Regions from separate parts of the Granulosicoccus antarcticus IMCC3135 genome, predicted to be linked through region 3. Evidence: predicted binding sites of a transcription regulator. Region 3 holds the regulator's gene; each other region holds the start of a gene.
What was found. Region 3 encodes sigma-54, which starts transcription at its own class of promoters, with help from an activator protein. Its sites were predicted from a motif close to TGGCANGNTNCNTGCTT; they were not measured.
Positions count from the first base shown of each region.

Region 1 (10,614 bases), 2.2 Mb from region 3:
CAATTTCGGCTTTGAGATGCAAGGCCTGACGTCGCTTGAAATCCGACAGAGCCAGGCCACCCAGGTCGGGATTGCCCAGCATGCCCAGAAAGGTGGACAGAGGCTTGAGATTGTCTACCGTGATGTTATTGCTGATGTAGATGGAGTCAGATCGCAGCAAGTCCCGCAGAAACGGCACCTGCATCGCCTGCTTCTTGATGTTGTCCAGAATCGGCTCATCCAGATAGCGCGTACCGATACGGTAGTCCACCGAATAATGAAACCAGTCATCACTGCGCAGCATATTGGCCAGGCGTGTCTTGCCCACACCTGACATGCCAAGCAAGGTCACTCTTTTTTGTTGCCAGTCCAGAAACTGCTGACGATCCATACGCATAACGAAAAACCTTCAGCTAAGTGTGTTGCATTGATTGGGATCGCCGGTATTCAAACCGACATACAGCCATTCCTGCCTTTGCTTGGAAGAACCATGCGTGAAGGCATCGGGCCGCACTTTGGCACCAGCAGCACTCATCAGGGCATCATCGCCAATCTTTGCTGCCGCATTCATGCCCTCTTCCAGGTCACCCGGCTCCAGTAACTGACTATTGTTCTTGTGTGCGTGATGTGCCCAGACGCCAGCATAGCAGTCTGCCTGCAGCTCAGTCAGTACGGACAGCTTGTTGGATTCGATCTTGCTCACGCTACGCTGACGCTTTTGTACCGCCATGGAAACACCCAACAGGTTCTGCACGTGATGACCGACTTCGTGAGCGAGAACATAGGCCTGAGCAAAGTCGCCACCGGCACCCATTTTCTGCAATTCACGAAAGAAATTCAGATCGATGTACACCTGGTAGTCACCAGGACAATAGAAAGGCCCGGCAGCAGAGGATGTGTAACCACAGGCAGAATTGACGCCGCCGTCGAAAATTACCAGTTTGGGCGGCTGATAAGTCTTACCGAACTGCTTGAAAAGCGGGGTCCAGACATCCTCGTTATAGGCCAGCATGGTCTTGACGAATTCCGTGGCCTCATCGTTGGCAGGAGACTGTCCGCTTGATTGTGGTGCCGTCTGAGACAAGCCGGTCGTCGAGCCACCCGTGCCGACCAGTCCAGACAGATCAACACCGAAATACATGCCGATCAGCAGCACAATGATGCCGGCACCACCACCGATCTTCATACCGCCACCACCGGGCATGCGACGTTTGCCTGACCCCGATCCACGACGATCTTCTACGTTGGTACTACGTCTACCTTGTCTCCAGCGCATGGCCAGCCTCCTGAATCTTGAGTACACCCCCTGAACAATGGGCGCAATGTAAAAATCTACGTGTTAGATTGTTGCACGTTTCTCGCCTCAGAAATTGATCCCGAATCGTCATGCAACGTCAACTGGCCCCCTCGCTCATAGACAGTCATGTGCACACTGACGACGATCGCCTGCAACCCGATCAGGCCACTATCATGCAGTCTGCACGCGCTGCCAATATCATCGCGCAGATAGTACCGGGGATCTCGCAACCGCTGTGGCCGCGGGTCAAGGCGTTATGTGACGCACATAGCGATCTTTACCCCTGCTATGGCCTGCACCCCTGCTTTCCAGAAGAACACAAGCCACTACACATCGACGAGTTGAAGCGCTGGCTTGAGCGGGAACATCCGGTGGCGGTCGGAGAATGTGGCCTCGACTATCAGATTGTCGATGCAGACAAGGTGCAACAGCAGCAATTGTTCGAAGCACAACTGAGCCTGGCACGCGAGTTTGATCTACCTGTCGTGATCCATGCAAGAAAAGCGGTTGAGCAGGTCATCAATATGATTCGTGCCTCAGGCCATTTCTGCGGCATGATCCACAGCTATAACGGCTCGGCACAACAGGCTGGCAAACTGATCGATCTGGGTTACAAGCTGAGCTTCGGTGGCGCTGTCACCTATGATCGGGCAAGTCGCCTGCGCAAACTGGTGGCTCAACTACCACTGGATTGTCTTTTATTGGAAACAGACGCCCCGGACCAGACCGATGCCAGACACCAGGGGCTGCTCAATCAGCCAGCTTTTCTGGTGGATATCTGGCAGGCCATCAGTGCGCTGCGGCAGGAGGATCCGGAGACCCTGGCTGCAGCAACGACTGACAACGCCATTGCCCTGTTCCGACTGCCTCTGACGGCGGGTAATCGCCAGAAACCAGGCCAGAAATAGTCTGGCCCACTGCCGGTCACGGTTCAACAGGCCCCTGGAGGCTTGCTCTAGTAAGGGAAACGATCCACAACCGTAATTTCTGCCATCCGGCCTTCGATCCACTTTTCAGTCTCAGCCAGAATCTGTGAAGCTTTCTTGCCCTCACTGGAGATTACCGGGCCGATGCTGACGGTAATGGTGCCGGGCCACTTGATGAAGCCCATGCGCGGCCAGAACTCACCGGCATTGAGAGCCACCGGCAACACATCGGCAGGCACGTTTCTCGCAATCATGGCACCACCGACCCGGTATTCGGGCTCTGCACCCACGGGGCGACGAGTACCTTCCGGGAAGACAATGATCCAGCGGCGTCGAGCCAGACGATCCTTTGCCTGAGTACACATCTGATGAATCGCCGAACGCCCACTGGCACGATCAATCATGATGAATTTCAGAACATACAGGGCCCAGCCAAAGATGGGAATCCACAACAGAGAGCGTTTGGCAACGTACACGCCCGGGTAGAACAAGGTAGGCAGAAAATAGGCTTCCCAAGTGGATTGATGCTTGGCCATGACAACGCAGGGTTTATCCGGAATATTCTCCAGACCATCCAGCTCCCAGGAGACGCCGCAAATAACGCGCAGTCCCCATACATTGCTTCTGTTCCACAGGATCGCCAGGGCATTGCCCATGCGAAAAGAGAACAGACCAAAAATCAGTACCGGACCTCCGAGCACCAGCGTCACAACAATCTGCCAGATCCAGAACACAACACTTCGCACCATCAACCAGAATCGATACACGCTATTCCTCCTCTTTAGGCGCCAACAAGGCATCCACGTAGCTAGCCAGATCATCGTAGGCTGGAATGTGCTCCAGACCTTTATTGTTATCCAGTGTTTTCTGCCCCTTGCCGGTTCGCACCATGATCGGGGTGGCCGCCGTTGCCATGGCTGCCTGCATATCACGCAATGAATCCCCGACAACGACCACGGTGCTCAGATCGATATCCAGGCGCTCACTGATGGTGTACAGCATGCCGGGGGCAGGCTTGCGACAATCACACTGTTCTGAATCATTATGCGGACAAAAGGCGATGACATCGATCTTGCCCCCCGCCTTGTTAACCTTCTCATGCATGCGTTGATGAATGGCGTGCAAGGTCTCCAGCGTCAGCAGACCACGACTGATACCGCTTTGATTGGTGGCCACGGCAACATGCCAGCCTCCCTGATGAAGGCGGGCAATCGCTTCCAGACTGCCGGGCAAGGGCACCCACTCGTCTGGATGCGCGACGGGCTTTTCCAGGTACTCATTGATAACCCCGTCGCGATCCAGCACGATGAGCTTCATCACGACTGGCCTGATGAAGCTGTTGCGGTTTCTACCTCAGCAGGCTGCAGCAGACTCAACTCAGCTGTACTGCAGCACAACTCGTTGACCTGCCTGAGCAGAGCCAGACGATTATCACGAAGCTCGACGTTTTCATCCATCACCATGACGCCATCGAAAAAAGCATCAACCGTTTCGCGCAGACTGGCAGTTTCGCGCATCGAAGCTTGATAATCACGACCTTGCATATGCTGGGTAATGACAGGCTTGACTCGGTCAACTTCTGCATACAAGGCAGCTTCAGCCGGCTCATGCAGCAAGGCCTTGTTAACCTCATCCGGCACCGCTGTTTCCACTTTCTTGAGTATGTTGCCAATACGCTTGCTGGCGGCTGCCAACGAGGCCGCGGCATCACTTGAGCGAAACTGCTGCATGGCTTCCAGGCGAGCCACGATATCCAGTGGACGCGTCAGACCTTTTGCAAGCACGGCATCAATGGCATCAGCCGCATACCCCTTATCCACCAGATAGCCGCGCATGCGTTCGATAACGTAAGCCAGCATGGCCTCGCGATCAGGTGCTTGCAGTCGCTCCCCATAGTTATCCAACGCTTGTTGCAGTATTTCATTCAGGTCCAGATCGAGTTTCTGTTCCACCAGAATACGTACGATACCCAACGAGGCACGTCTCAGACCGAAGGGGTCCTTGGCGCCGGTTGGCTTCATGCCCAGTCCGAAAATACCGGCCAGCGTATCGGTCTTGTCGGCCAGAGACACGAGCTGCGATACCACGCCTTCAGGCAACGGTCCACCTGCCTTATTGGGGAAGTAGTGCTGCTCCATCGCTTCGCATACGGACGCGGGATGACCATCACGCGTAGCGTAATAGCGTCCACAGATACCCTGCATTTTAGGTAATTCCTTGACAATCTCTGTGTTCAGATCGCACTTGCACAAGGTGACCGCAAGCTTGACATCGGCAGCCTCCATCAGGAGTTCACTGGCCAGCCAACCGCCCAGTTTTTCCATACGCAGAACTTTGTCTGCCACGCTACCCAGCTTCTCCTGAAACATCAGTCGTGACAATTGCGGCTGGTGCGCCGCAAGCGGTTGCTTTTTGTCTTGCGACCAGAAAAACATGGTGTCGGCAAAGCGCGGCCGGATAACCCGTTCGTTACCATCCACAACAGTTTCCGGATCATTGGACTCCAGGTTGGCAATGGTAATGAAGGCAGGCATGAGCGCACCCTGATCATCCAGCAGAGCAAAGTAGCGCTGGTTTTCCTGCATGGTCTGAATCAGCGCTTCCTTGGGAATCTCCAGAAAGTTGGCCTCAAAACGTCCAGCCAGTGCTACCGGCCATTCCACCAGTGCATTGACCTCATCCACCAGCTCATCATCCATCACTGGTGTGCCACCGATGGTGGCAGCCACACTTTTTACCTGTTCTACGATGCGTGCACGCCGCTTCACCGAATCGGCCATGACATAGGCCGTTTCAAGCGCCGATTCATAGTTTGACGGTGATGCCAGCGTGATGGCATCGGGCGCATGGAAGCGATGACCCAGAGTCTGATTACCAGCCTTGAGTCCAAGCACCTCCAGTGGCAGCACAGATTCGCCATGCATTGCCAGCAACCAGACAACGGGTCGCAAAAATTCCTGTGGACTCGCTCCCCAACGCATGCGACGCGGCATGGGCATGGTCTTGATGGCCTCGGGCAGGGTCTCGAGCAAGACTTCAGTCAGTGATTTTCCGGGCTGAGTCTGTCTGGCAACAACCCATTCGCCCTTGGGCGTTTCGATCGTAGCCAACTGCTCAAGAGTCACTCCGGCTGAGCGCATGAAACCTTCCAGCGCCTTGGTCGGCTTGTCATCTTTGAAGGCCGCAGCCTTGGCAGGTCCACGTCGCTCCACTTCTGTGTCCGGCTGGCGTTCACCAACCTGGGTAAACCGTGCAGCGATCCGTCTGGGGGTTGCGAAAATTTCAGGCTCCCCGGCACACAGATCACTAGCTTGCAGCGCTGCCTTCAGCACCGCTCCCAGATGTTGCGCCATGGGTTCGACTGATGCGGCTGGTAGCTCTTCACAACCCAGTTCGATGATCAGGTCAGACATTGTCCGCATCCTCTTGTGCTGCACTTGCATCAGCCGATTTCAATAACGGAAAGTCCAGCGCTTCGCGCTTGTTGAGCCATGCTTCGGCCACCTGCCTGGAAAGAGTTCGCACCCGCAGGATGTAACGCTGTCGTTCGGTAACGGAAATGGCGTGTCGCGCATCCAGCAGATTGAACGAATGTGAGGCACGCAGCACCTGCTCGTAGGCTGGCAATGGCAACTCGAGTTCACACAGACGGGCACAGTCCTTTTCGCATTGATCAAACTGCAAAAAAAGTGCATCAACATCAGCGTGTTCGAAGTTGTAAGCCGATTGCTCCACCTCATTCTGATGAAAAACATCGCCATAGCTGACAGGACCGTCGAGCGTGTGCCCCCAGACAAGATCGTAAACACTCTCAACTCCCTGGATATACATGGCAAGACGCTCGATTCCATAAGCCAACTCTCCCAGAACCGGCTTGCAGGCAATACCACCGCACTGCTGGAAATAGGTGTACTGAGTGACCTCCATACCGTTCAACCAGACTTCCCAGCCCAAGCCCCAGGCGCCCAGTGTTGGCGACTCCCAGTTGTCCTCGACGAAACGGATATCGTGTTCCAGCACATCAAAGCCCAAAGCCTTGAGCGAACCCAGGTAGAGGTCCTGCATGCCCTCAGGAGAGGGTTTCATGACCACCTGAAACTGGTAGTAGTGCTGCAAGCGATTCGGGTTGTCTCCATAGCGACCGTCTGTCGGCCGTCTTGACGATTGCGTATGACAGGCATACCAGGGCTCAGGCCCGATGGCGCGCAGAAATGTTGATGGATGAAACGTCCCCGCACCCATTTCCATGTCGTAGGACTGCTGCACCAGGCAACCCTGGGCGGCCCAGTAGTTTTGCAGTACGGCAATCATGCCCTGAAATGTCTTTACATCCGGCTGCACGGCAGCTTCACTCATGATCTGTTCAGCTCTTGTCGTAAAAAGTGTGCCAGTGTACTTAATCCAGCGAGGCGCGACGATACGGTAGAATGCCGTGTCGGAAAAAGGCTTTGCACGACAGAACGAATTGGTTACGCACTATGCCCCATAATAACGCCCCATTACGGTGCATAATTGTAAGGCTTGCACCATATAGATGCGTAACAGGTACCAAGAAAATATTTATCTTGTTGAAATTGTTAAGATTTATCTTACCTTCGCTGTTGGTACGTACCCTGCACTCTTAGTGCGGGAGCACGCGCCACGTACGCGTGGCCAAACACAATAATTTTTTCTAAAAGGAAAACTACACATGTCTGCGAGTGACGTCAGCAAACTCATCACGGATAACGACGTAAAGTTCGTCGATTTTCGCTTCACCGATCCACGCGGTAAAGAGCATCACACGACTATTCCTGTTGCCATGTTCGAAGAAGATCTCTTCGAAGACGGCCAACCGTTTGATGGCTCTTCAATTGCTGGCTGGAAAGGCATCAATGCCTCAGACATGCTGCTGATGCCCGATGCATCCACTGCCATGATGGATCCCTTCATGGAAGACGCAACACTGATTATCCGTTGCGATATCGTTGAGCCTGACACCATGGAAGGCTACGAGCGCGATCCACGCTCTGTTGCTCAACGCGCAGAAGCCTACCTGAACTCCACCGGTATAGCCGATACAGCTTACTTCGGTCCTGAGCCAGAATTTTTCGTATTCGATGACGTTCGCTGGTCAACGGACATGAAAGGCATGAGCTACGCCATCGATTCCGATGAAGCAGCCTGGAACACCAACAAGAAAATGGAAGGCGGCAACACGGGCCATCGTCCAAGCGTCAAAGGCGGCTACTTTCCGGTTCCTCCTGTCGATTCACTGCATGACCTGCGTTCTACCATGTGTCAGGTTATGGAGCAGATGGGTGTTACTCCTGAAGTACACCACCACGAAGTGGGTACAGCTGGACAGTGTGAGATCGGTACTAAATTCGACACACTCGTCAAGCGTGCTGACCAGACTCAGGTCCTGAAATACGTTGTTCTGAATGTTGCTCATCAATACGGCAAGACAGCTACTTTCATGCCTAAGCCTATCGTTGGCGACAACGGCAGCGGCATGCACGTGCATCAGTCTCTGTTCAAGGATGGCAAGAACCTGTTCTCTGGTGAACTCTATGGTGGCCTGTCTGAAACTGCTCTGTTCTACATCGGCGGTATCATCAAGCACTCTCGTGCGATCAACGCTTTCGCCAACGCCTCTACCAACAGCTACAAGCGTCTGGTACCTGGTTTTGAAGCTCCAGTCATGCTGGCATACTCTGCTCGTAACCGCTCTGCTTCCATCCGTATCCCGTTTGTAAACAACCCTAAGGGTCGTCGTGTTGAAGTTCGTTACCCTGATCCAACTGGTAACCCGTACCTGGTCTTCGCAGCTCTGATGATGGCTGGCCTCGACGGCATCCAGAACAAGATCCACCCTGGCGACGCTGCAGACAAAGATCTGTATGACCTGCCTCCAGAAGAAGCAGCTGCCATTCCACAGGTTTGTTCTTCACTGGACGAAGCTCTGGACGCTCTGGACGCCGATCGTGGCTTCCTGACTGCCGGTGGTGTATTCACTGACGACCAGATCGATGCTTACATCAAGCTGAAGATGGAAGAAGTGACTCGCATCCGTATGTCTACGCATCCGGTTGAGTTTGATATGTACTATTCGTGCTGATAAGTTATTGTTTTTATTAAGTATTGTGAATCGTGCTGTTTCGTAAGTCATTGATTCAATCTAATAGCGACTAATAATCTAATAACTTTTCTAATAACTGACGGGGAAATTGAAAACTGGTTCTCGTACTTGCGATTCGCTGGGCGAGAACCAGTTGGTATCGAGGCTTCATGACCCTCAAACGCTTTAGGACCCTCTGACGGAGTGATTGGGGGAGTGGGAAGGGCAGGACCGTAGTTAAGACTCTTTCAGTGGCTCAAACGTGCGCAGGACCAATCACCTTAGAGTTATTGATCGGCAATCACAGCGACTAACACCAGCAATTCCATACATAGCCTGACGGGATAACTTCGGAAATGAATGATGAACTTCGAGAAGCAAGAAAACTTCAACATTACATTAATACATGAAGACTTTACATTGAGCAGTTCGCACTAAATTCCCCATTGAGATCCGATGGCAATTGCACTTAAGCTGACCTTTCTTCCATGTCAACGAATCGACGTTCAATAAAGTACAAGAAACCAAAAAATCCTGACAGTATAAGGCACACGATGCTGAGCCCGATTCTAGATTTATCATCGAGTGAACCAATGTTCAGAGTATTGCCAGAGGAGTCGGCAAGTCGGACTGCAACGCAAGAAGCTGGGTTAATGAGAGCTACAGCCCCCAAAGCCATGAAACTCCCAGAACGGCGATAAGCAAAATACAAAGCCTCTGGAGGTACGAAGGTTACGTATAGGAACAGTAATCCGAAAGCAATTAGCAACGCGGTCTGAATTGCAAGATAGTACTTTGCAGGGAATGAGGAAAATGTGCTCGCAAAGGCTTCTGCTCCAAACCATGGAACAAGCAACCATGATACGACCACCAGTAGTACCAAGCCCGTAATCAGATAAAAACAATTTGATCCTTTCATCGCACAGCCGTAAGCTCAGGTCGACAAAGATTTATTGCCTACAATGAATTGCTTACTCTGACTGTAGAAGAGAGAGAAACCTATTGTCGAAAAGAGACCGACCAGTGCGAACATATAGCTTTCCTGAATCAAGCTCAGCGCAAATACAATGATTCCGCCGAACCGGAAAACTGACGACAGGTCTCTGAAGATACGCAGTAACGCAACCATCTTTTGTCGCTCCCGCACAATAAACTCACTACGCTCAAGAGACTTCTTTTTTGACTTAGAGTTATCTTTCTGACGCGGACGAGTTTTTTCCTCTATGAAACTACTTTCTTCAATCCTGAGCGAGAAATTTTCACCCACAGTTTCATAGCCATAGAAGTTACTTCTACTACTTCTGTAGTCGAATTCATCGGCGTTAATTTCAGCATTCATTCAGACTCACCATTATTAGACTCCCCGGGTAACAACACTGAAATTTTAGCTTCCGTTTCAATCAAGGCCTTAGCACTAACAGCCTTTGACATGGCTTTCTCCACACATTCTTTCAATCGCATTAGATCAGCATTATCTAACGCCAGACTGAGAGTTTTTTTACGACCACTGTTATAGTAATCAATTCTCATTGTTTGGACTATTAGTGCCCTCTCAATGATTTCTCGGTCATCATCGTAAACTGGTCTGATATCTGTAATTATTCTTGCATCTGTCAAGATATCCGATTGATCAAACGTTAGTCTAATAGATTTCTCTACAAGTCGAACCACATCGGAACACATCATTGCTTCCAACGTTGGCCATGTAGCAAGGAATCTCTCAACCAAATCGTTGTTCTTGCTTGCTTCAAACTCCCGCTCAATTACATCTTTAATTAGTGATGCACTGAATTGGCTGTCTTTTGATACAACATCTGAAACGAGTTTGGCAGTTTTAATCAAAAAAGATTCTAAAACCTGCCCTAATAACTCGTGCTCACCTGTCAACTGCGTTTGAAGATGCTTACGCAAATCAGCTCTCGACAGTATCTTGGAGTCATCATTGTTGAGTGATAAGGCGAGTGAGCTCAACTGTTCATCACTGAGCACGAGAATCTCGCGGATGTCAGAGGCAAGCTTTTCTGCATTGCTGATGCGGAACATCAAGTTAGTAGCCTTTGGTTAATTTACGCCCGACAGGTGTTAATGTAGGCAATTTACTACGCCCAGACTCAATATCCTCACTCGAATAGCTTTCCCCAATCGATCCAAAATTCGAAATAAGTGATTGATTTCCATTTAAAAACTCACTTCTCATTCTTAGGCTTAAGTGTCTGAAGTTTAGCTTGGAAAAAGTACCATGCACAAGCATTGCCAAACATTGCAACTATCGCTCTTTTGTTGATCTCGTCGTGTTCGGTTTAGCAAGATAT
Region 1 covers NZ_CP018632.1:1,137,094-1,147,707, reverse strand. Annotated here, with positions in the region: gene IMCC3135_RS04850 (ATPase) at 1-376, opposite strand, end outside; gene ypfJ (KPN_02809 family neutral zinc metallopeptidase) at 389-1,255, opposite strand; gene IMCC3135_RS04840 (TatD family hydrolase) at 1,366-2,184, shown strand; gene IMCC3135_RS04835 (lysophospholipid acyltransferase family protein) at 2,232-2,969, opposite strand; gene gmhB (D-glycero-beta-D-manno-heptose 1,7-bisphosphate 7-phosphatase) at 2,971-3,519, opposite strand; gene glyS (glycine--tRNA ligase subunit beta) at 3,519-5,615, opposite strand; gene glyQ (glycine--tRNA ligase subunit alpha) at 5,608-6,558, opposite strand; gene glnA (glutamate--ammonia ligase) at 6,893-8,302, shown strand; gene IMCC3135_RS04810 (hypothetical protein) at 8,772-9,221, opposite strand; gene IMCC3135_RS04805 (hypothetical protein) at 9,237-9,641, opposite strand; gene IMCC3135_RS04800 (hypothetical protein) at 9,638-10,348, opposite strand.
Region 1: glnA (glutamate--ammonia ligase) is a predicted target of sigma-54. The motif match lies at 6,805-6,821, and genes of this name have one in related genera.

Region 2 (10,614 bases), 500 kb from region 3:
TAACTGTCTGACACCCTCTACGCTCATGGAGAGGGCCATATTGGAACCGACCATCATGACGATGGTGACCGAGAGACCAGCCCACAGCCCGAGGAACCAAGAGGGTCGCTCTTCCGCGTAATCGGGTTTTAGAAACGGATTGATGCGCCCTGAGAGCCCCATGAACAGCGCATAGCCGAGAAGCAAGGGCAGGCAATACTTGAATAGGTAGAGATTCATTGGACACATCCGCGAAACTTATTGAACTGAGAACCACGAAGCAAATACGGTGCCCTGTTTGCGCGAATTGTGAAGTGGGTGTTACGGTCAGCGGTCGGTTCGAGGTGTGATATCAATCAGGATGCACAGGAATGCAGCTTTACAATTGCAACGTAGTCAGTTACAACAGTCCATTCGAGGTTTGATTGCGACTTTTGCAGCCAGGCTGCCTTCCCGGTGTTCCAAAAGAGATAAATATGTACTTTCGGTGGTCTGCTTTCATGGGTTTTGCATTCGCATTTTTTCCCATGACGGGCGTTGTTGCCGAGACGCACGGTAAGCCATTGGCGGGCACGGAATTTCAGAGCTGGTTTGGTGCTCTGGATCAGGTATCGCTGCCTGATAACTCTGTTCTCAACGAATACGTGGCTCAGACGCCGTCGAAGAATATTCCTGAGGCCTCATTGCAGATCGCCTTCGCACCTCGCTTCAGCTGTTCACCGATGGTCAGCGTGATTCTGAGTGCAGAGATTGTGGGAGCAATCAATAATGACTTTGCTCTGCAAATGACGGCGGACGGCGAAGACATAGCATTTCCCGTGCTACTTGACGAGTTGTCATCTACATCGCTGCAGTATTCTTATAACGGCAACAAAGATGAGCAGCAGAAACTTCGCAGCCTCATCGATAGTTCTTCGCACTTCAGTATCAACTGGGTGCCTGCGACACAAGATGCTCAGCGTCCTCCGAATGCCAACAGGGTGAATACTGCGGTATTTTCGTTACTCGGCTCGCGCATGAGCACAATGGCGGTGGAAAATCGCTGCAAGCAACACGAGCCTGCTCCGTACTAGCTTGCAGAAAGCCTGAGAGGGCGAGGGATATTTAATTGTTTCACGAGCCCTGAGCGTCTTCTGGTACAGAGGTATCGAATTCAACGGTGCGTGCGGCCCATCGATGCGAATCCAGCGCGCCTGGTGTCAGCAGGCAATCAAGAGCTGCGCTGATAGCTTCATATTGCAGGTGAGTACGCTCGTAGTAGGCGCGTGTCACTTTCTCCGTCAGAATGGTTTCTGCATCCAGAACGGACTGAGTATCGCTGGTGTAGTCCATGGCTTCTGCAATGGCGTCCGTAATCTGAGGTCCTGTCGCTTTTCTGGGTAAGCCAAGGCGGGCAAGGTAGTTCTTCATGCGGTTACCTCCAATAATGACTCTGCAGCCAATTGGTATTTTTCAAGCTGTTTGGCAATCAGGTTCTGTTCGCGCGATGACAGACGATTGAAGCGATCCGGGTGACAGCGTCTTGCTGCTCGCTGGTAGCTGGCAATGATGGTTTTCGAGTCCAGATCGCCGTCTAGGGGCAAGCCCAGAGCAACTCGATAACGAATTTGTGTGCGTTGTCTGGAGACGGAGCGCGCATCCCATCGTTTGAGCGTGTCGGCTGATTGAAGCTTCCACCAATCGGGTCTGTCGAGTCGGGGTAGGGGTGGCATGGGATAACCGAAGCCTGCCTGGAACAACTCGTCGAGGCGTTCACTGCCCAATCCGAAGGCGTCGGCGAGAAACCGTAGCAAGGTATTCTGCGCAGGCGTCAAGGCGTTTTCACTGACCAGCAGCGCCAGCAGAAGATTGATAATCTGCTCGTGTTGCTCTGTTCTCAGATTGTATTGCAACCATTGCAGATTGCCCGCAAAGGCGTGTACATCCTGTTCCAGCGCCCAACGCTTGATCAGATCGTGATCGTTCGGGTCCTGTAGCTGGAGAATCTTCTGCTTCAATTCGGGTTCGTAGCGCTCATCCGAATAGGCCATCCAATAGATGAGAAATTCTATCGCCAGAGTCTGCTGCTTGGCCTCGTCCTGAACGCTCAACCAGGCAAGATAATCATCACGCTCTGTCGCAGGCTGTAGCGTGATTTCTTCTGGCGGTGCAGGCGATTCTTCGGTCGAGGCTTCTACGGCGGCTGAAGCCGAAGCAGGGGTGGTATCGGTATCAGCACTGGCGTCGGCAACTACATCTGCGGGTGCAACTGTGGGTGCAACTACCTCTGCATCGGCAGTAAGAGCAGGAACGATGTCGGTGTCAAAGTCAGAGTCGAGTTCGGTATCGGTATCGGTGTCAGTGTCAGTGTCAGTGTCGGGTTTAGATTCGGCGCCCGTCTCTGTATCAATATCGATATCAAAATCTGTATCCAGATTGAAGTCTGGGTCCGATCCGGGGCTGAAGTCAAAACTGGTGGTGTAGTCCAGGCTCGAATCAAGGCTTGAGTTCAAGCTTGAATCGAGGTTCGAGCTGGAATCAGAATGCAGCTCTGAATCGAAATCCGAGTCAGAGCCCGTATTCCGTGTCGCGGCGGTGGCAAGCGTGGCCGAGGTCAGGGCCGGGGCAGGATCCAGTGTTATATCAGGTACAGATATCGTTTCGATTTCAGGCTTTGGGGCGACGTCCCGGGCGGCGTCCCGGGCGGTGCCTCGTAAGGGCGCAGTATCAATATCTCGGTAATTGGCCTGCTTTGCCGTGCGAGCTGGTTCTTTACCTGCTTCAGCTTCCAGCTCCGAGTCGCCAAAAAGCTCATCCATCTGCCTGGAGAAGTTCATGGTGTCGTCAGCCGGGTCGGGTTGACGGGCTGCGCGAAGGTTCAGCTGCATGTCCTCTCCCGCAAGCTCATCTGACATGTTCCTTCGAGGTGAGGATGATGGCCGGTAAGGTGCTGTATCAACGCCACCACGACCATTTACGGGGTAGTCAGTTGCCGCATCGTTGTAGTCAGGCGTTGAGTTTCGGCCACGTAACCACAGCCATGAAAGTATCAGAAGAATCGGCAAGGCTATTGCTGCCCACATGAGCATGCGTGTCATGTCATTCATGCCTTCAATACCGTTTTGCAGGCGAGCCAGCAGCAACTCCTTGCTCAGAGGTGGTTGCTTCTCTTCATCGAGTGAGAGTTCCGGCTGGGCGGCGCTGTCCTCATTGGCGCTGCTCGGGATGCCAGTGTCGACCGGCGTCGCGGTGAGTGTAGGTTCAATTGTCTCAACGGCGTCAAGTTCAGTCGGAGCCTCAGGGGCGGTCCCTGCAATGGTCGGATCGGCAGTTGCCAATGGGTTTGCAATCCCGGTTTCACTCTCACTGGAAGCAGCCTGAGTCAGGGTGTCGGCGGTGTCTGTGTTATCGGTCAGTAGCGAATCATTGATCTGGGTGCCGGTACCTGCAGGAAGTTCGGCAGGGGATGTGGTATCCGCTTGTGCTGGTGGTGCTTCACTGGGTATGGCGCTGGCCTGTGGTGTCAGGGTCGCACCATTCACAGCATCGAGCAGGCAATTACGGTAGCCGACAGCACCTTCATTCTGTGCTGAGCATCGCAGTTGTAGAGCGTTTTTGTCGACTATCGACAGTGCTGAGAGATCGGGTCGAGGGAGTGCGAGCAGCCGGTTGACGGATTCAGTCAGACATTGCCTGTAGGCTTTTGCGCCCTGGTTGGTCTGGACGTCATAGCAGCCGAGTTGAACCGCATAGGTTTCATCCTCTGTGATTTGCTCCAGAGCGGGTTCTGGCACGCCGACCAGGCTGGCGAGTTGTTCTTCATCACAGGCCTGGTAGGCATCAGAATTCACAGCACCTTTGTTCTGGCAGACCTGTTGAATGGCATATTCCTCATCAAAGCTGGGCCTGGTGTACGGTACTGCTGCCGCAGGCTTCGTTGACTGATTGTCAATCTGCTCATTGATACACTCACGATAGGCCATAGCTCCCGATTGGAACTGCAATGGCAGGCAGATGCGCTCAACTTCAGCCCGAGCAGTGTCAGACAGTGTTTCCAGAATAGTTGCTGAGGAGCTTGGGGGGGCGTCGACTATTTCCACATTTGTGGGTTGAGTCTCGGTCTGGGCACTTGCGGGAAGCACTGTCAACGACATCGCTGAGGCCAGATAGCCCAGAGCAAACAGCAGTATTCTGCCATTGCGATTATTTCTAGAGTAATTCACGCGATTTCGAGGATATAAGGGAACATGCGTTGTGCTTGGTTGGGCCAGTTTGTCCATATCGGGAGTTTAGCGTCAATGACCTTGTACGGATACCACACCTGCATTGCGAGTCGTCGAGACTTGAAGGGGGTGAGGCTCACCAATGAGTTTGAGCGTGTACCATGCGACGCGCGAAGGCACAGTATAAAAGCATGAGTACGCATAACATGAGTACGCATAACATGAGTACACATAACATGATCAAGCGGGAGTACTACACAGCACCATGATGATCCAACTGTTGTTTCAGGGGCAGGTGATGACGTTCGCCCTGTTGCTTATCACTATTGTCATTTCGCTGTCCTGTCACGAGTTCGGGCATGCCTGGTCCGCTAAATTGTATGGCGACAATACGGCGCAGAAGCAGGGGCGATTGACCTTGAATCCCATTGCTCATATCGATCCGATGGGATTGCTGATGATCATCATTGTCGGTTTCGGCTGGGCCAGGCCGGTGCCGACGAATCCGAATAATTTCACTTCTTTCTGGGCCAGCCTGGTGATCGCTGCTGCAGGTCCTCTTGCGAATCTGATACTTGCCTTTCTGGCGATCAACATTTATGCGCTGGCAGCGATGAACGGTTACACGTTTGTACAGTCTGAATCAGCAAGCACTTTCTTCTATCTGTTTACCTACATCAATCTGTTATTGATGTTGTTCAATCTGATTCCGATAGGTCCACTCGATGGGCACTACATACTGCCGTACTTCCTGCCACGTGCTATCTCCAAGGCGTATCGGGATCTGAATCAGCGTTACGGCGCCTTCGCGGTACTAGGCCTGTTGTTGCTCAGCTATGCTGGTCTGCCCATTTTTGATGCATTGCGTGCCGCAGCCCAGTGGTTGATGAGCGCACTGGTCATCGTTTGAGTGTGTGGTGCAATCGAGCACCACGTCACGAAACCTGTCCCTTCCTCTTTTCTGACGACTTTTTACTGAACTGATCGACATGCTGATTCTGCTATCACCTGCCAAGACGCTGGACATGGAGACGCCTTCGCGCGTTGCCGAGCCAACGATGCCTGCTTTCATGGAAGATTCCAAAAAGCTTGTTGATACCTTGCAGAGTTATTCCAAAGACAAGCTGAGCGAACTGATGCATATCAGTGATGCTTTGGCGAGCTTGAATGCTGAACGCTTCTCAAGCTGGCAGCCACAATTTGATACGAACAATGCGCGGCCGTGCATTCAGGCCTTTCGGGGTGATGTGTATACAGGGTTTGATGCGGACACTCTGGATGGGGGCGATCTGGATTTCGCCCAGCAGCATTTGCGTATTCTCTCAGGACTGTATGGGGTTATGCGGCCGCTGGATCTGATGCAGGCCTACCGCCTGGAGATGGGGACTTCACTGCAAACCGCTCAGGGCAAGAGTCTGTATGAGTTCTGGGGCGAACGACTGACAGAACATCTCAATGCAGAGCTGGACAGTGATCAGAATGCCTGTGTGGTCAATCTGGCATCGAATGAATACTTCAAATCGATCAAGCCGAACAAACTGAGTGCACCATTGATTTCACCGGTATTCAAGGATGAGAAAAATGGCAACTACAAGATCATCAGTTTCTTTGCCAAAAAGGCACGAGGAGCGATGGCGCGCAATCTGGTGAAGACCCGTGCAAAGGGTCTTGATCAAGTGCTGAATTTTACAGATCTGGGTTATCGCTTCGACGAGCAATCATCGTCAGAAGGGCAGCCGGTATTCTTGCGCTCGGAGGAGGCGGCGCGACCGTATCTGGCCTAGTCGAAAACGGATCTCGGCTGCTAGTATCAGGCAGCCCAATAGCGCAATCATTGTCATAAGAAAAGTATCGGCAAAAGCCTTGCCAATCTTGACTGACGTTATCGTTATATGGCTCCTGTTCGCCATCTTGAAGCCTGCCCTGAGGTTGACGGTAGCGCTGAGTCCGCCACTTGTCCTTCAACGCTCTTCATAACGCAAAAAGGGCGTCAACCTTATGCTGACGCCCTTCTTGAAATAACAGACGAGGATCGAAAAACTCAATCCTCGCCATAGCCGTGCTTATTGAAACCTGGCTTTAGCCGCGTGTTCCGAACTCAGGGTAGGCTTCTATGCCGCATTCTGAGATATCAACACCTTCGTACTCTTCTTCCTCGCTGACGCGGATTCCGAATACCATCTTGATGATGCCCCAAACGATCAGGCTGGTGATGAATGTCCAGGCGAAGATCGAGGCCATACCCAGCGCCTGAACTCCGAACGATGCATCCGTATTGCTTAAAGGTACGACCATCAGGCCGAAGATACCCACTACGCCGTGAACAGAGATTGCGCCGACAGGATCGTCAATCTTCAAACGATCAAGCGAGATGATGGAGAACACCACCAGTACACCGGCAACCGCTCCAATGGCAGTGGCCAGTAGTGGTGATGGTGCGAGTGGCTCAGCCGTGATAGCAACCAGTCCGGCCAAAGCGCCATTGAGTGCCATGGTCAGATCCGCCTTGCCCCAGATCATGCGGACAACAAGCAGTGCGGCAACAACACCACCCGCAGCTGACATGTTGGTGTTGACAAAGATGGCCGCTACAGCATTGGCATCACCGAAGTTGGAGATCTTGAGCTGCGAGCCGCCGTTGAAGCCAAACCAGCCCATCCACAAGATGAAAGTGCCCAGAGTTGCCATGGGCATGTTTGCACCAGGAATTGGTACCACTGCGCCGTTAGCACCATATTTGCCTTTTCTGGCGCCCAGCAGCAGAACGCCTGCCAGAGCCGCGGTCGCACCGCACAAATGGACCACACCGGAACCAGCAAAATCCTGGAAGCCAGCTGCGTTGAGCCAGCCGCCGCCCCATTTCCAGAAGCCCTGGATAGGGTAGATAAACGCAGTAAAGACAGCAGCAAACAGCAGGAAGGACCAGAGTTTCATGCGTTCGGCGACTGCACCAGAAACGATAGACATGCCGGCTGCTACAAACACAACCTGGAAGAAGAAGTCAGACCGGGCAGAGTAGTAAGGAGCATCCTCACCGCCAGCCTGAAAGACGTCAGCCGCATTCTCGGCACCGAGCAGGAAGCTCAGTACTGGCATGTAGCCGCCTTCGTAATCGGCACCGGGGTACATGACGTTGTAGCCGACGAACATGAACATGATGCAGGCCAGTGCGTACAGCACGATGTTTTTGGTCAGGATTTCAGTGGTGTTCTTGGCACGGACAAGGCCGGCTTCGAGCATGGCAAATCCTGCTGCCATCCACATGACCAGGGCACCTGCCATAAGGAAGTAAAAGGTATCGAGCGCGTAGCTCAGTTCAGCTAGTTGTTCCATTGGATAGTTTTCTCTCTACTATTTTTATGTGATCTGTTGGTGCCTTAAAGCGCGACAGGTCCGGTTTCGTTAGTTCGAATACGGATGGCGCTTTCCAGGTTCATGACGAATATTTTGCCGTCGCCGATTTTTCCCGAACCTGCCGCACCCGTGATGGCTTCGATCACAGCGTCCAGTTGAGCATCGTCGATGCCGATTTCGATTTTGGTCTTGGGAATGAAGTCCACCACGTACTCAGCGCCCCGGTACAACTCGGTATGGCCTTTCTGCCGACCGAAGCCTTTGACTTCGGTGACGGTCATGCCTTGTATGCCGATGACAGATAGAGCTTCTCGAACCTCCTCTAGCTTGAAAGGTTTGATAATTGCCGTTACTAATTTCATGGGGCTTTCCACCGCTATTGGTCAAAGATGAGTTAGGAGTTACATCATGCGTGCCATCTATTAAATGTCTTTTTAATCAACAGGATAGAGATTGTAGATGCACCTCTCCATTGAATGGGTGCAACATCTTGGTGCGCTGCTTTCTCAAAAGCGCACTAAATGGGTGCGAAAATGTTGAGTCCGTTTCGATGCATCCAGATACGTTTGAATGTCGTAAGCTGTGCTTCTGGCTACCGATGTCTGTTTTGCCTGGACATCGCACACTTAACTGAATAGAGCGAGACCTGAATCATGATAGATGCGCGTGTTTTTGACGATATTTCCAAATCTCTGGGCAAGCTTCTGCCTCCAGGAGTGTCCGATCTGAAGGAAGACTTCGAGCGCAATGCCAAGTCAGCGGTACAGAGCGCTCTGGGCAATCTGGATTTGGTGACTCGCGAGGAGTTTGATGTTCAAACCGCGGTTCTACGCAAGACGCGCCAGCAGTTAAAGGACCTGGAGGCTCGCATCAGCGAACTCGAACCTGCTGCTGTTGACGTTGACAAATCGAGCACAACTGACTGATGCACTGGCAAGCGTCGATCAAGACGCAGTGAGAGTCTATGGACTCAACAAACCTTTCAGGCAGTGCATGAACAGGGTTATCTCTTCAGCCGTGTTGTACACATTGGGCGATACTCGCAGCATTTGCGTATCGTTATTGAATCCTGGCGAAAATGGCTCGCAATGCTGCCTGTCAGGTAGTTTTGCGATCATGTCGGCTTCCAGCAATCCCTTTTGAACGCGTTGCGTGTAGCTCACCGGAAACTCTATCGCCAGGGTGCCGCTCGGAATGGGGTGTACGGTGATGTTCTCAAGTTGCATATGGCAAGCCTGCTGATGCGCATGAGCAGTCAAGCGGGTGATGTCTTGTTGTCGTTGCGGTATACCGGTATCCAAGGCTTCACGCAGTGCGCTGCCAAGCCCCAGTTGCAACGTGATACTGGCATCAACGGGCTGCAATTGATTGATGCGAAAGCTCGAGGGTAATGACGGTGCTGTCCAGAACAAAGCGGTCGCCTTGGGGCCGCGTAACCATTTACGGCAGGTCGACACAAGGGCGTCGCACCCTAGCTGTGTGACATCGACAGGGATTTGTCCGAGAGCCTGAGCGGCATCGACGATAAACAGACACCCTGTTGGTCTGGGCAGGCGCCCGATAGCCTCGATGGGGTATCTCAGGCCGTGCACACTAGTGACCATGGGGGCATACAGGGCCGCCACGTCTTCATCCAGACAGGCCTGCCACTCATCCAGGTTCGGGGCTTCAAGATCCAGCTCGGGCAGAACCTCGACGGTACAGTCAGTTTGTGCGGCAAGGCTCTGCAACAGTCGAATGTTATCGCCCCATTCGTGTGGAGCCACCAGGATGCGTTTGCCCTTGGTAGACGCAAGCGTTGCCAGCGGTAGCCAGGCGGATGTTGTAGTGGAGGTGAACCCGATGTCGTCAGGCTCGGCACCAATCAGCGTGGCTGCCAGGAGTCGTACGTTTTCAACTTCTTCCTGAGCCGACTTGGCAGCGTGGGTTGTACCGCTGGCCAGTTCCAGTTGCAGATGAGAGACCATACGCTCCACGGTTGCCTTTGATGGCAGGCCATGGCTGGCAGAGTTCAGGTAAATGCTCATTCAGGATAAGGCTTTTGCGCACTAAGTGTGACTAGCATTCTAGACCAGATACAAATTTCAGGCATTCAAGAAAAGAAGGGTATCAACCTGGTGGTGAATATTTTTTAGCTCGTGCGGACGATAGACAAAATGAAGGCTGACACTCAATTCGATTTGCAAGCGAAGATCGATCCATGATTTGAGCGTCAGCCGCTGAATAAAAAAAACAACAGCAGTGGCTTGATCGTGTGATCTATTTCAGATGGGGCAAGATCTTGTCTAGAGTTGCCGGGTAGTTTCGAACGCGTACTCCACTTGCATTATAGATCGCATTGACGATTGCGGCGGCTGCACCACAGATGCCCAGCTCACCAATGCCCTTGGACTGAATGGGGCTGGCATGATCATCTCGCTCATCAAGCAAAACGACATCCAGCTGCGGTACATCAAGATTGACTGGTACATGGTATTCGCCCAAATCGCGATTGACGATGTGACCGTCACGGGGATCATGCATCAGCTCCTCAGTCAGTGCCATGCCAATGCCGAATATCATGCCGCCATAACACTGGGAGTGCGCTGTTTTTTCATTTAATATGCGTCCGGCGCTATAGACACCCAGCATGCGCCGTACGCGAGTCTCTCCGGTAATTGAGTTGACGGCTACTTCGGCAAAATGAGCGCCGAAAGTGGCTTGGCGAACATCCTTGCTGGTATCACCGGGTTCGATATGCCCGACAGCTTGCAAGCTTTCTCCGTCAAGGAGTTCAACCAGATCGTATCGCTTGTTGCGTGCAATAGCGTGACCGTCTTTGAGTGTCAACTCATCGTTTTGACAGTTCAGCTTCTTGCAGATTTGCGAACGGATGTCTTCACAGGCAACGTATACCGCTGAGCCGCAGGAGGATGCGCCCCAGGACCCACCTGAGCCGGCAGAGGCGGGCAGGTCTGTATCACCCAAATGTGTTGCTATCCGACTCATCGGAATACCAAGCATCTCACCGGCTATCTGCGCCAGGATGGTGTAACTGCCTGTGCCGATATCCGTCATATCGGTCTCTACGGTTATAGAC
Region 2 covers NZ_CP018632.1:7,198,139-7,208,752, reverse strand. Annotated here, with positions in the region: gene IMCC3135_RS31295 (hypothetical protein) at 1-219, opposite strand, end outside; gene IMCC3135_RS31290 (hypothetical protein) at 480-1,052, shown strand; gene IMCC3135_RS31285 (hypothetical protein) at 1,093-1,389, opposite strand; gene IMCC3135_RS31280 (hypothetical protein) at 1,386-4,181, opposite strand; gene IMCC3135_RS31275 (site-2 protease family protein) at 4,447-5,091, shown strand; gene yaaA (peroxide stress protein YaaA) at 5,171-5,965, shown strand; gene IMCC3135_RS31265 (ammonium transporter) at 6,261-7,514, opposite strand; gene IMCC3135_RS31260 (P-II family nitrogen regulator) at 7,559-7,897, opposite strand; gene IMCC3135_RS31255 (accessory factor UbiK family protein) at 8,189-8,461, shown strand; gene IMCC3135_RS31250 (aminotransferase class V-fold PLP-dependent enzyme) at 8,498-9,562, opposite strand; gene IMCC3135_RS31245 (xanthine dehydrogenase family protein molybdopterin-binding subunit) at 9,795-10,614, opposite strand, start outside.
Region 2: IMCC3135_RS31260 (P-II family nitrogen regulator) is a predicted target of sigma-54. The motif match lies at 7,937-7,953, and genes of this name have one in related genera.

Region 3 (10,614 bases):
AGCCACTCTGGCCAGCACAGGCAGTCCGGCATTTTTCGTTCATGCAGCAGAAGCCAGTCATGGCGATCTGGGCATGTTTCGCAGTGATGATGTTGTCATTGCCATCTCCTATTCAGGAGGCTCATCAGAATTATTGATACTGACACCGGGTATCAGACGCATGGGTATTCCCCTGATCAGTCTCTGTGGAGAACCTGATTCACCGCTGGCACAGGCTTCAGATATTGTCCTGAATACGCACGTGGAGCGCGAAGCTTGCCCCTTGGGCCTGACACCCACCGCCAGCACCACAGCCTCACTGGCTTTCGGTGACGCTCTGGCCATCGCACTACTCGGTGCACGCGGATTTACCGAGGAAGACTTTGCACGCTCACACCCCGGCGGACGACTGGGACGTCGCTTGTTGATTCAGGTAGCCGACGTGATGACACAAGGCGCAGCCTGCCCGCGCAGTCTTGATACAGCCTCATTGCGGGATGCTGTGGCAGAAATCACATCAAAGGGGCTGGGAATGGTGGCTTTGACCAATGATAACGATGAGCTCACGGGGGTTTTTACCGATGGAGATTTGCGTCGCACTTTTGATCGGGATGTCGATATCCGCAACCTGACTGTCAGCTCCATCATGACCCACAATCCGGCCACCATCACCCGCGAAGAAATGGCTTTCAATGCGGTGACACGCATGCAGGAACTACGCATCACATCATTACCCGTGGTTACCGACAACAAGCTTGAAGGTGTCGTGACCATGCACGCCCTACTGGCTGCCGGGGTCGTCTGAATCACACATGTTCTCCACTCTGCTTTCACGTTACTGGCTGCTGATCCCAATATTGATACTGGTCGTCGTGGTTGTCGATCTTATCGAGGAAGCGCCCGAAATCTTCAATGTCGAAGAAACCATCAACATGCGCGAGACCCGCTCGGACTACTACATGGCCGACTTTCGCTCGCGCAAATATGACAAACAGGGACAGATCGAATATACGATTCGGGGTGAGACACTGGCGCACTACCCGGATAATGATCGATCCGAAATAACGGCGCCGCGAGTCGAGCTGAATCGTGAAGGTGCTCAGTGGCAGATTCAATCCGATAGCGGCACTTTTGACACCTCCCCAGACCTGTTCACCCTGCACGGCGATGTTATTGTCAAACGATCTGCAGCGGACTACGACCCGATCACCATACGTACCAGCACCTTGACGGTAGCCACCGAGTCCAATGAGGTCAGCACCGATGCCGTCATCGAAATCAGTGCGCCGGCCTGGCGTCTGCAGGCGACGGGCCTGAAATCAGCCATTGATCAAGGTAAGCTCTCCCTGCTTTCCGAAGTCACCGGACGCTACGAGGTACCTGGCCCGTGAAACCTGAACATGAAAACCAAAAACAGACTTCCTCGCAATCAAGGTCATCTTTCATGAGCAGGCTGCTCCTGAGCACGCTGCTATGCATCTACGCAGCGCTACTCAATCCGGCTCTGGCACGCGAAAATGATCTTGCCCAGCCAATCGAAGTACAGGCAGACAAGTCTGAATTCGACGAAGTGGCCGGCACCCAGACTCTCACTGGAAATGTCGAAATTACTCAGGGAAGCATGCGTATAACCGCTGACCACATTGCCATTTTATTGAAAAACAATGCCTTGAGCACGATTACCGGCAACGGCTCACCCATCCGCTTCGAACAAGAGAACGAGGCCGGCGAACTGATGAGTGGCCAGGCAGAGCGTATTTCCTACGATGCTCTGGCAGGTGTACTGACACTCGAAGGCAGTGCAACCTTGAGCCAGCCGAAACAGGAACTGGTCAGCGAACGCATCACCTTTAACGCCAGAACACAGAAGGTCAGCGCAGAGGGTGGCCCCAAATCGGGCCGCGTCAGCATTCAGATTCAGCCACCCACGAGCGCTGACGAGTGACACTTCCAACTGACATGACAGAGACGCCGGTGCGACGCACACTGGCTGCCAATGAGCTCTTCAAAGCCTACAAGAAGCGCCGCATCCTTGAAGGGGTGTCCCTGTCGGTCAACAGTGGCGACGTTGTCGGCCTGCTCGGCCCCAATGGTGCCGGCAAGACCACCTGCTTCTACATGGTTGTGGGACTGGTCAAACCGGACCAGGGAAGCATTATTCTGGATGGTGAGGACATCACCGAATTTCCGATGCACGCCAGAGCCCGCAAGGGTGTGGGTTATCTGCCACAGGAAGCTTCGGTTTTCCGCCAACTGACCGTCAGTCAGAACATCCTGGCAATACTTGAAACCCGCAAGGAGCTCAACCGGGAAGATCGGCAGGATCGCCTTGAAGCACTGCTCGAAGAACTGCAGATCTCACACATCAGGGACAGCCTGGGAATCAGCCTGTCTGGCGGCGAACGACGTCGCGTGGAAATAGCCCGGGCACTTTCAGCCGATCCCGGATTCATATTGCTGGACGAACCCTTTGCCGGTGTCGACCCCATCTCGATTCTCGACATTCAACGCATTATTACGCACCTCAAGGAGCGCAACATCGGCGTACTTATTACCGATCATAATGTCCGCGAAACTCTGGGTATCTGTGACCGCGCCTATATCCTGAGCCACGGCAAGCTGATTGCCGAAGGCAGTCCGGCGGATGTTCTCGCCAATGAAGAAGTACGTACCGTCTATCTGGGTGACAACTTCAAAATCTGATAACGCTGTTGAACCTGCTGGTGGTAATAACCAATGCAGCCCTCAAAAATCAGGCAACAGTTGCCTGATGTAACCGCCGATATCCAGCTGTAATTGTGATTGAATTTACTGTGAAAATAATTATTTCCAGTTTGTAACTAAAGTTTTTAACGCAATGGTCGAATGCGGCGGGATTATTGCGTCTATCCAAGGCTCGGTGGCAGTTTTATATCTGTCAAAGACCGCAATCAACCGGACACCCACGATGAAACAGTCACTGCAAATCAAGATGGGCCAGTCGTTGGCCATGACGCCACAACTGCAGCAGGCAATCAAGCTCCTGCAATTGTCGACACTTGAACTGCAGACTGAAATTCAGACCGCTCTCGACAGCAATCCCATGCTCGAGATGCAAGATGACGAAGGCGCTGAGCCCCGCGAGGCCGACCTGGCCAACGAATCACGCGAAACGCGCGAAGCCAATCGAGAAGCTGAAACGGCGGCGGCCGAGCAGAAGCAATCAGCCACAGAGGTTGAACTGGCAGGTGAAAGCTCACAGGGCCAGGACGACACCATCATGCCCGAAGACCTGCCCGTTGATAGTGTCTGGGATGATGTTTATGACTCAGCCTCCCCCTCCAGCACAGGCACCTCTGGCAGCGACGGTGAATCGCGCGACTTCACCGAATTCCACAATGCCGGAATTGCCAGCATTCAGGACCACCTCAACGAACAGATCCGCTTCGCCCCACTATCCGAAAGAGATCAGGAAATTGCCGAGACCATTATCGATGCTATCGATAATAACGGTTACCTGATAGACGATGTCGACATCCTGATTGACGGTTTGAACCGCGACATCATTGATGAAGACCTGATGTTCATCGCAGATGAGTTTGAAACCGTGTTGCATCTTGTGCAGCACCTGGACCCACCCGGTTGCGGTGCTCGTGATGCCAGTGAGTGCATGACCATCCAACTGATGCAACTGCCTGAATCCATTATCAGAACCAATGCTCTGGGCATTGTCAAAGACCATCTGGAGCTATTGGCAGCACACGATTTTGCACGCCTGCGCCGCCTGTTCAAGGTAAACGAGGAGCAACTGCAAGAGGCCATCGCCCTGATTCGCAGCCTCAACCCTCGCCCCGGCCGGCAGCTGGTCAATGATCACGATCAATATATCGTGCCTGATGTTTTCGTCAAGAAAGTCAAAGGCGTCTGGCGTGTTGAACTAAATCCTGACATTGCCCCCAAACTGGGTATCAACGCCCTCTATGCCGGTATGGTCAAACGTGCTGATAAAAGTGACGATAACAACTTCATGCGGAACCATCTGCAGGAAGCGCGCTGGTTCATCAAGAGCCTGCAAAGCCGCAACGAGACGCTGATTCGTGTGGCCACCGCTATCGTCGAGCGTCAGCGCAGCTTTCTGGAATACGGCGACGAGGCCATGAAACCGCTGGTCTTGCGCGATATTGCCGAACAACTGAGCCTGCACGAGTCCACCATCTCACGCGTTACCACCCACAAATACATTCATACACCACGCGGTATTTTTGAATTCAAGTATTTTTTCTCAAGTCACGTCTCCACCGCCAACGGCGGCGAATGCTCGGCAACCGCCATACGCGCCATGATCAAGAAGTTCATCGCCGCGGAGGACGCTACGAAACCGTTATCTGACAGTAAGATTGCCAGTACGTTAGTCGCAGAGGGAATACAGGTTGCGCGTCGCACCGTTGCCAAGTATCGTGAATCCATGGCAATTCCGCCATCAAATGAGCGTAAACGTTTGAACTGAAAGATTTTATGACTCTACAGCACCCTTTGCCAAAAAGCCTTTCAAACACCACTCCGAAGCAAGTCGACCCGGGGTTAAGTGGGGCATTGGGGTTGCCGACATCTGTCTATATGTTCGTATGGGGCCGGCAACGGTCCTGACATTCCGCGAGGTCCTTGCGGACTCTCGCATTCCAAAGTTGAACCCTTTGTTGAACACCAGGAGATGCCCATGAACTTAACCGTAACCGGTCACCACGTTGATGTCACCAGCTCGATGCGCAACTATGTGAATGACAAGATGGAACGCCTCCAGCGCCACTCTGACAACCTCTTCGGGGTCCACGTGATTCTTACCGTGGAGAAGAGCCGACAGAAAGCTGAGGCCACCATCAAGGTTTCTGGCACCCAGCTGTACGCAGATACCACCGAGCCGGATATGTACGCAGCTATTGATCTGTTGACGGACAAACTGGACAGACAGCTGATTCGGCACAAGGAAAAAATGAAGACTCACCGACGCACGGGTGACACCGCAATCCCTGAATAATCCATCCGACGCTTTTAATCCGATCTGCGAGAGCGCACAATAGCGCTTTCGCAATCACTCAAAGCTCCTGTAACAGTGCAAACTGCAGGATCTCTGAGACAAAAAGTGTGGCCAAACTTTTACACCATGGATTTATCCGATCTGCTCGAACCCGAGCGTATACGTTGTCAGTGCGAGATCCAGAGCAAAAAGCGCACTTTGCAGACACTGGCAGAGCTGTTGGGCGAATCACTCAGAGCAAAGAGCGCGAGTGATGCCGAAGCCCTAGCCGACAACGACACCAACGAAAGCAAATCTGGCACCCGCAAGGTCAGGTTGTCACGCAAACAAAGCAGCAAAAACGAGGGTGAACCAGAAACCCTCAGTGACATGCAGATACTCGACGCACTGATCAGCCGCGAACGGCTTGGCAGTACCGGTCTGGGCCACGGCGTTGCCCTCCCCCACAGCCGACTCAGCAATATTCAGGAACCTATAGCCGCGCTTGTGACCCTCAACCAGGGCGTTGACTATGAGTCCGCTGATGGTCAGCCTGTCGATCTGGTACTGGGCCTGCTGGTCCCTGAACACTGCAACGATGAACACTTGAAGATTCTGGCTCAACTGGCGCGCCGCTTCAGCGATGAGGCACTACGCACCTCTCTGCGCGGGTTTGTCGAGCCAAATAACCTCTACGCACACCTGGCCTCTCTGCCACCTACAACAGACTGATGTCATCACGACAACTGACCGTTGGTGAAGCGGTACAGGCACTTGGCAAGGATCTGGATCTGAGCTGGGCGGCCGGTCACGATGCAAGCTCGCGCATGCTGACACGCGACCTGGCCCCCGGAGAACGTCCGCGACTGCTCGGGCCGCTGAATTTCAACAGTCCCAACCGAATCCAGCTTCTGGGCGCGGCTGAAGTGCGGCTGTTCAACGAAACCTCGGTGCTGGATACCTCACGCTTCGAGTATTCCTTGCCCAATACCTGCGACATGATCGTGATTTCCGATTCTCTGCCTGCGCCGCCGAGCATCATTGAGCTGGCTGAGCGCGAACGCATCGCCTTGATACGCTCGACAGCGGATTACAGTCAATTACACAGCCGCATGCGGTTTTTGCTGACGCAACTGCTGGCTGAGCGCGAAATCATTCATGGCGTGATGATGGACGTTCATGGCACCGGGGTCCTTATCACCGGAAATGCCAGCGTCGGCAAAAGTGAACTGGCTCTGGAGCTCATCAGCCGTGGCCATATACTGGTCGCCGACGATGCCCCTGAATTCACCCGTATAGCACCCGGCACTCTGGAATGCCAATGTCCGCCACTGCTGCAGGATTTTCTGGAAGTGCGCGGTCTTGGCGTCCTCAACATTGCCCTGATGTACGGTGATGCACACACTCGGGCCCGGAAGATCCTGCGATGCATCGTGCATCTGCAACCGGTCAGTGGCGAGGATTTCAACAAGGATCTGGCGGCCATCGCCGGAGATCGCATTGGAGAACCGACCGGAACTCGTCTGGTACTGGGCGTCAAGGTCCCCAAACGCACTATTCCAGTGGCACCGGGACGTAACATGGCGGTCCTGGTCGAAGCTGCGATCCGAGATCAGATTCTGCGTGCAGGCGGTTATAGTGCATCCAGAGACTTGGTCAGCAAGCAGGAGCGGGCACTCGCCCTGGCCTCCCGGCAATACAGACTGCGCCCCAGCGCACCACTTCCCCCAAAATCAGGTACCGACGTTACCTCTGACAAGGAGACACCTCAATGACGCGTCTGACGATAGTCACAGGCCTGTCGGGCTCAGGAAAAAGCGTCGCACTCCATACTCTGGAGGATGAAGGTTTTTTCTGTATCGACAATCTACCGTCCTTTTTACTGACCGAATTCATCGACAAGCTGCTGGCCAGTGGCTCTGAGCTTTACTCCAAACTGGCTATTGGCGTCGACATGCGCAGTGAGCGCGCATCAGCCGACAACCTGCTGAAGCTGCTCAAGGAGCTGCGTGCCAGGCAAGATGCCGAAGTTGAAGTCCTGTTTCTGGATACCGATCGCACTCGTCTGGTCACCCGTTTTTCTGAAACTCGCCGCAAGCACCCACTGAGCAGTCAGGATTTACCACTGATCAGCGCGATTGACGAAGAGGCACGCCTGCTGGAACCGGTCAAGGACGATGCTGAGCTCGTCATCGACACCTCAGCTCTGAATTTGCATGAGCTGCGCAATCTCATCCGCACCTATATATTGGGCAAGACCCAAGTCGGCCTGGCCCTGACTTTCCAATCCTTCGGGTTCAAACATGGCACGCCAGCCAGCACCGACTTCATGTTTGATGTGCGTTGCCTGCCCAATCCTCACTGGGAACCGGACTTGCGCCGTTTCACTGGCCGTGAGAAACCCATCATCAAGTTTCTTCAGGAACAACCAGATGTAGAGGATATGTTCACTGAAATTCGCAACTATCTGCAACGCTGGTTGCCACTGTTTGAAGCAGAAAACCGTGCCTATCTGACCGTTTCGGTCGGATGTACCGGTGGTCGCCACCGCTCGGTCTATCTGGTTGATCGACTGGCCGATCATTTTGCACAGGAACGCAACAACGTCTCCAGACGGCACCGGGAATTATGATTCAGCAAGAACTCGAGATCGTCAACAAACTGGGCCTGCATGCGCGAGCGGCAGCCAAGCTGGTCAAACTATCATCATCTTTCTCTGCCAGCATAGACATCGAAAAAGAAGGCCAGCGCGTCAATAGCAAAAGCATCATGGGCGTCATGATGCTGGCCGCCAGTTTTGGCTCTAATGTAACCGTCTCCGCCGACGGCGACGATGAACAGGAGGCATTGGCGGCTGTCGTCGATTTGATCAATCGTCGCTTTGACGAAGAGGAGTAGCCCATGAGTCTGATGTTCAACGGCATTGGCGTCTCCCGTGGCACTGCCATCGGACAAGCTTATCTGCTGCGTCGAAATCAGATTGATGTAGCGTCCCGCACCCTGCAGAAAGATACCATTCCGGCGGAAGTGCGACGATTCAAACGCGCCGTCAAGATGGCACGCGCACAGTTGCTGACAGCTCGCGACAATATTCCCAAGGATGCTCCCAGCGACGTCAGCTCGTTTCTGGAGACACATATACTCATGCTGGACGACGCGGTGTTGTCGCAGCGCCCCGTCGAGATCATCAAGACGGAAATGATCAACGCCGAAGCGGCATTGCAGCAACAACGCGAAGAGCTCATCAAAGTGTTTGGCTCAATGGATGACAGCTACCTGGCGACTCGTATCGATGATGTCAACCATGTCATCGACTCTGTTCTGCGTGCCCTGGATGGCGGCACCGAACACGTTCTGGGCTCCGAGCAGTGGAAAGGCCAGATCATCGTCGCTGATGACCTGACGCCTGCCGACACTGTGACGATGCAGCATCATGGCGTTGCCGGCTTTGTCACTGAAACCGGAGGGCAACTGTCTCATACCGCCATTCTTGCCCGTAGTCTTGGCATTCCGGCGATTGTTGGCGTACCCAACATCCGCCGCTATATCAAGACCGGCGAGGTAATAACTCTGGATGGGCGCCTGGGCATGGTACTGGCCGAGCCTACCGAGGAGATGTTGACAGACTTTCGCCGTCAGCAGAAAGACAATCGTCTGCGGTTGCGCGAGCTGGCAAAATTGCTCGATACCGAGGCGATTACTACGGATGGCGTCAAGATCAGGCTCTCCGCCAATATCGAAATAGAAGAAGATCTGAAGGCTCTGAAACGCGTCAATGCTGACGGCGTCGGTCTGTACAGAACCGAGTTTCTGTACATGAATCGGGAAACCGTACCGAGTGAGCAGGATCATTTCAAGGTTTACACCAAGGTTGTTCGAGCGCTGAAAGGTGCCCCGCTGACCATCCGCACGGCTGATCTGGGTGCTGACAAACAGGCGACCGGTCAACTGGCCAGTCGCACCCGGCCACAGGCGCACAACCCCGCCATGGGTCTGCGAGGAATCCGTCTTTGCCTCAGCGACACCTCGCTGTTCATTCCGCAATTGCGCGCCATTCTCCGAGCATCGGCACGCGGTCCCATCAAGATGCTGCTACCGATGTTGACGACGGTGGCTGAAATCAAGCAATGCCTGAAGCTGGTCGAGCAGGTCAAACAGTCGCTGCGTGAAGAAAACATCGAATTTGACGAAAAGATGCCTATTGGCGGCATGATAGAAGTCCCGGCAGCGGCTATAGAGGCCGAACGATTTGCCAAGCACCTGGACTTTCTGTCCATTGGCACCAACGATCTGATTCAGTACACGCTCGCCATCGATCGTATCGATGATCAGGTCGATTATCTCTATGACCCTCTGCATCCGGCCGTACTGACGCTGATAAAAATGACCATTGATGCGGGGCTGAAAAGCGGCATTCCCGTGGCCATGTGTGGCGAGATGGCTGGAGATGCCAGATTCGTGCGTTTACTGCTGGGCCTGGGCCTGACCGAATTCAGCATGCCGCCCAATCTGATTCTGGAAACCAAGCGTAACCTCATCACCTGCCGTCGTGCCACACTGAAGAAACAGGTCTCAACTATGCTTGCGGCACATACCTGTGAAGAACGTCAGGTCCTGCTGGACAAAATCAACGCCTCGGCACCCGAAAACTGATCGGCGACCCTCTCTCGCTTTCGCTTACCTAATGCCCTTTATGGGCAAGACTGACGCCTGATGGAACCTGAAGTCGAACAGAAACAATCCAGAACACTGGCAGAGAGCATCAGCGAGGGCTCAGTGTCAGCCGCCCGCAAGATCATGCTGGCCATGCATCCAGCAGAGATAGCTGATGCGCTGGAATCATTGCCCCCCGTACAACGCCGTGTACTCTGGAATATCAGCGATCCGGAAATCGATGGCGAAATCCTCATGGAAGTGGGCGATGAGGTTCGAGAGAGCCTGGTTCGCGACATGGACCTGGAGGAACTGGTCGCAGCCACCGAGCAGCTGGACCTGGATGATCTGGCCGATTTCGTCCAGTCCCTGCCCGAGCAACTCACCGCCGAAGTGCTCGCCGGTATGGGCCGACAGGATCGCGAACGCCTCGAACAAGTACTGGCGTTTCCGGAGGACAGTGCCGGCGGCCTGATGAACATGGATGTCATCACTGTGCGTGGCGATGTGACGCTGGACGTCGTACTCAGATACCTGCGCCGTCGTGGCGAGATGCCCAAACAGACTGACCGGCTCTGGGTCGTCGACCGCTACGGCCGCTATCTGGGTGAATTGTCACTGCGCCTGTTATTGACTCACAGCACCGATACACTGGTCAGCGATATTTCCCTGCGCAGAATCGAACCCCTACTTGCCCACACCACCCAGCGAGAAGTTGCACGAACGTTCGAAGATTTTGACCTGGTGTCTGCACCCGTTGTCGATGACAACAATCGCCTGATTGGTCGTATCACCATCGATGATGTGGTCGACGTCATCCGGGAAGAGGCGGAACAGTCGGTCATGAGCATGGCCGGTCTGAACAAGGAGGACGATATATTCGCGCCTATCTTCAAAAGCAGTCGCAAACGCGCCCTGTGGCTTGGTGTAAACCTTCTGACGGCCCTGCTGGCCTCGTGGGTCATTGCCCAGTTCGAAGGCACACTGGA
Region 3 covers NZ_CP018632.1:6,701,191-6,711,804, forward strand. Annotated here, with positions in the region: gene IMCC3135_RS29005 (KpsF/GutQ family sugar-phosphate isomerase) at 1-784, shown strand, start outside; gene lptC (LPS export ABC transporter periplasmic protein LptC) at 792-1,370, shown strand; gene lptA (lipopolysaccharide transport periplasmic protein LptA) at 1,424-1,924, shown strand; gene lptB (LPS export ABC transporter ATP-binding protein) at 1,939-2,682, shown strand; gene IMCC3135_RS29025 (RNA polymerase factor sigma-54) at 2,927-4,465, shown strand; gene hpf (ribosome hibernation-promoting factor, HPF/YfiA family) at 4,676-4,993, shown strand; gene IMCC3135_RS29035 (PTS sugar transporter subunit IIA) at 5,120-5,704, shown strand; gene hprK (HPr(Ser) kinase/phosphatase) at 5,704-6,747, shown strand; gene rapZ (RNase adapter RapZ) at 6,744-7,604, shown strand; gene IMCC3135_RS29050 (HPr family phosphocarrier protein) at 7,601-7,870, shown strand; gene ptsP (phosphoenolpyruvate--protein phosphotransferase) at 7,874-9,625, shown strand; gene mgtE (magnesium transporter) at 9,686-10,614, shown strand, end outside.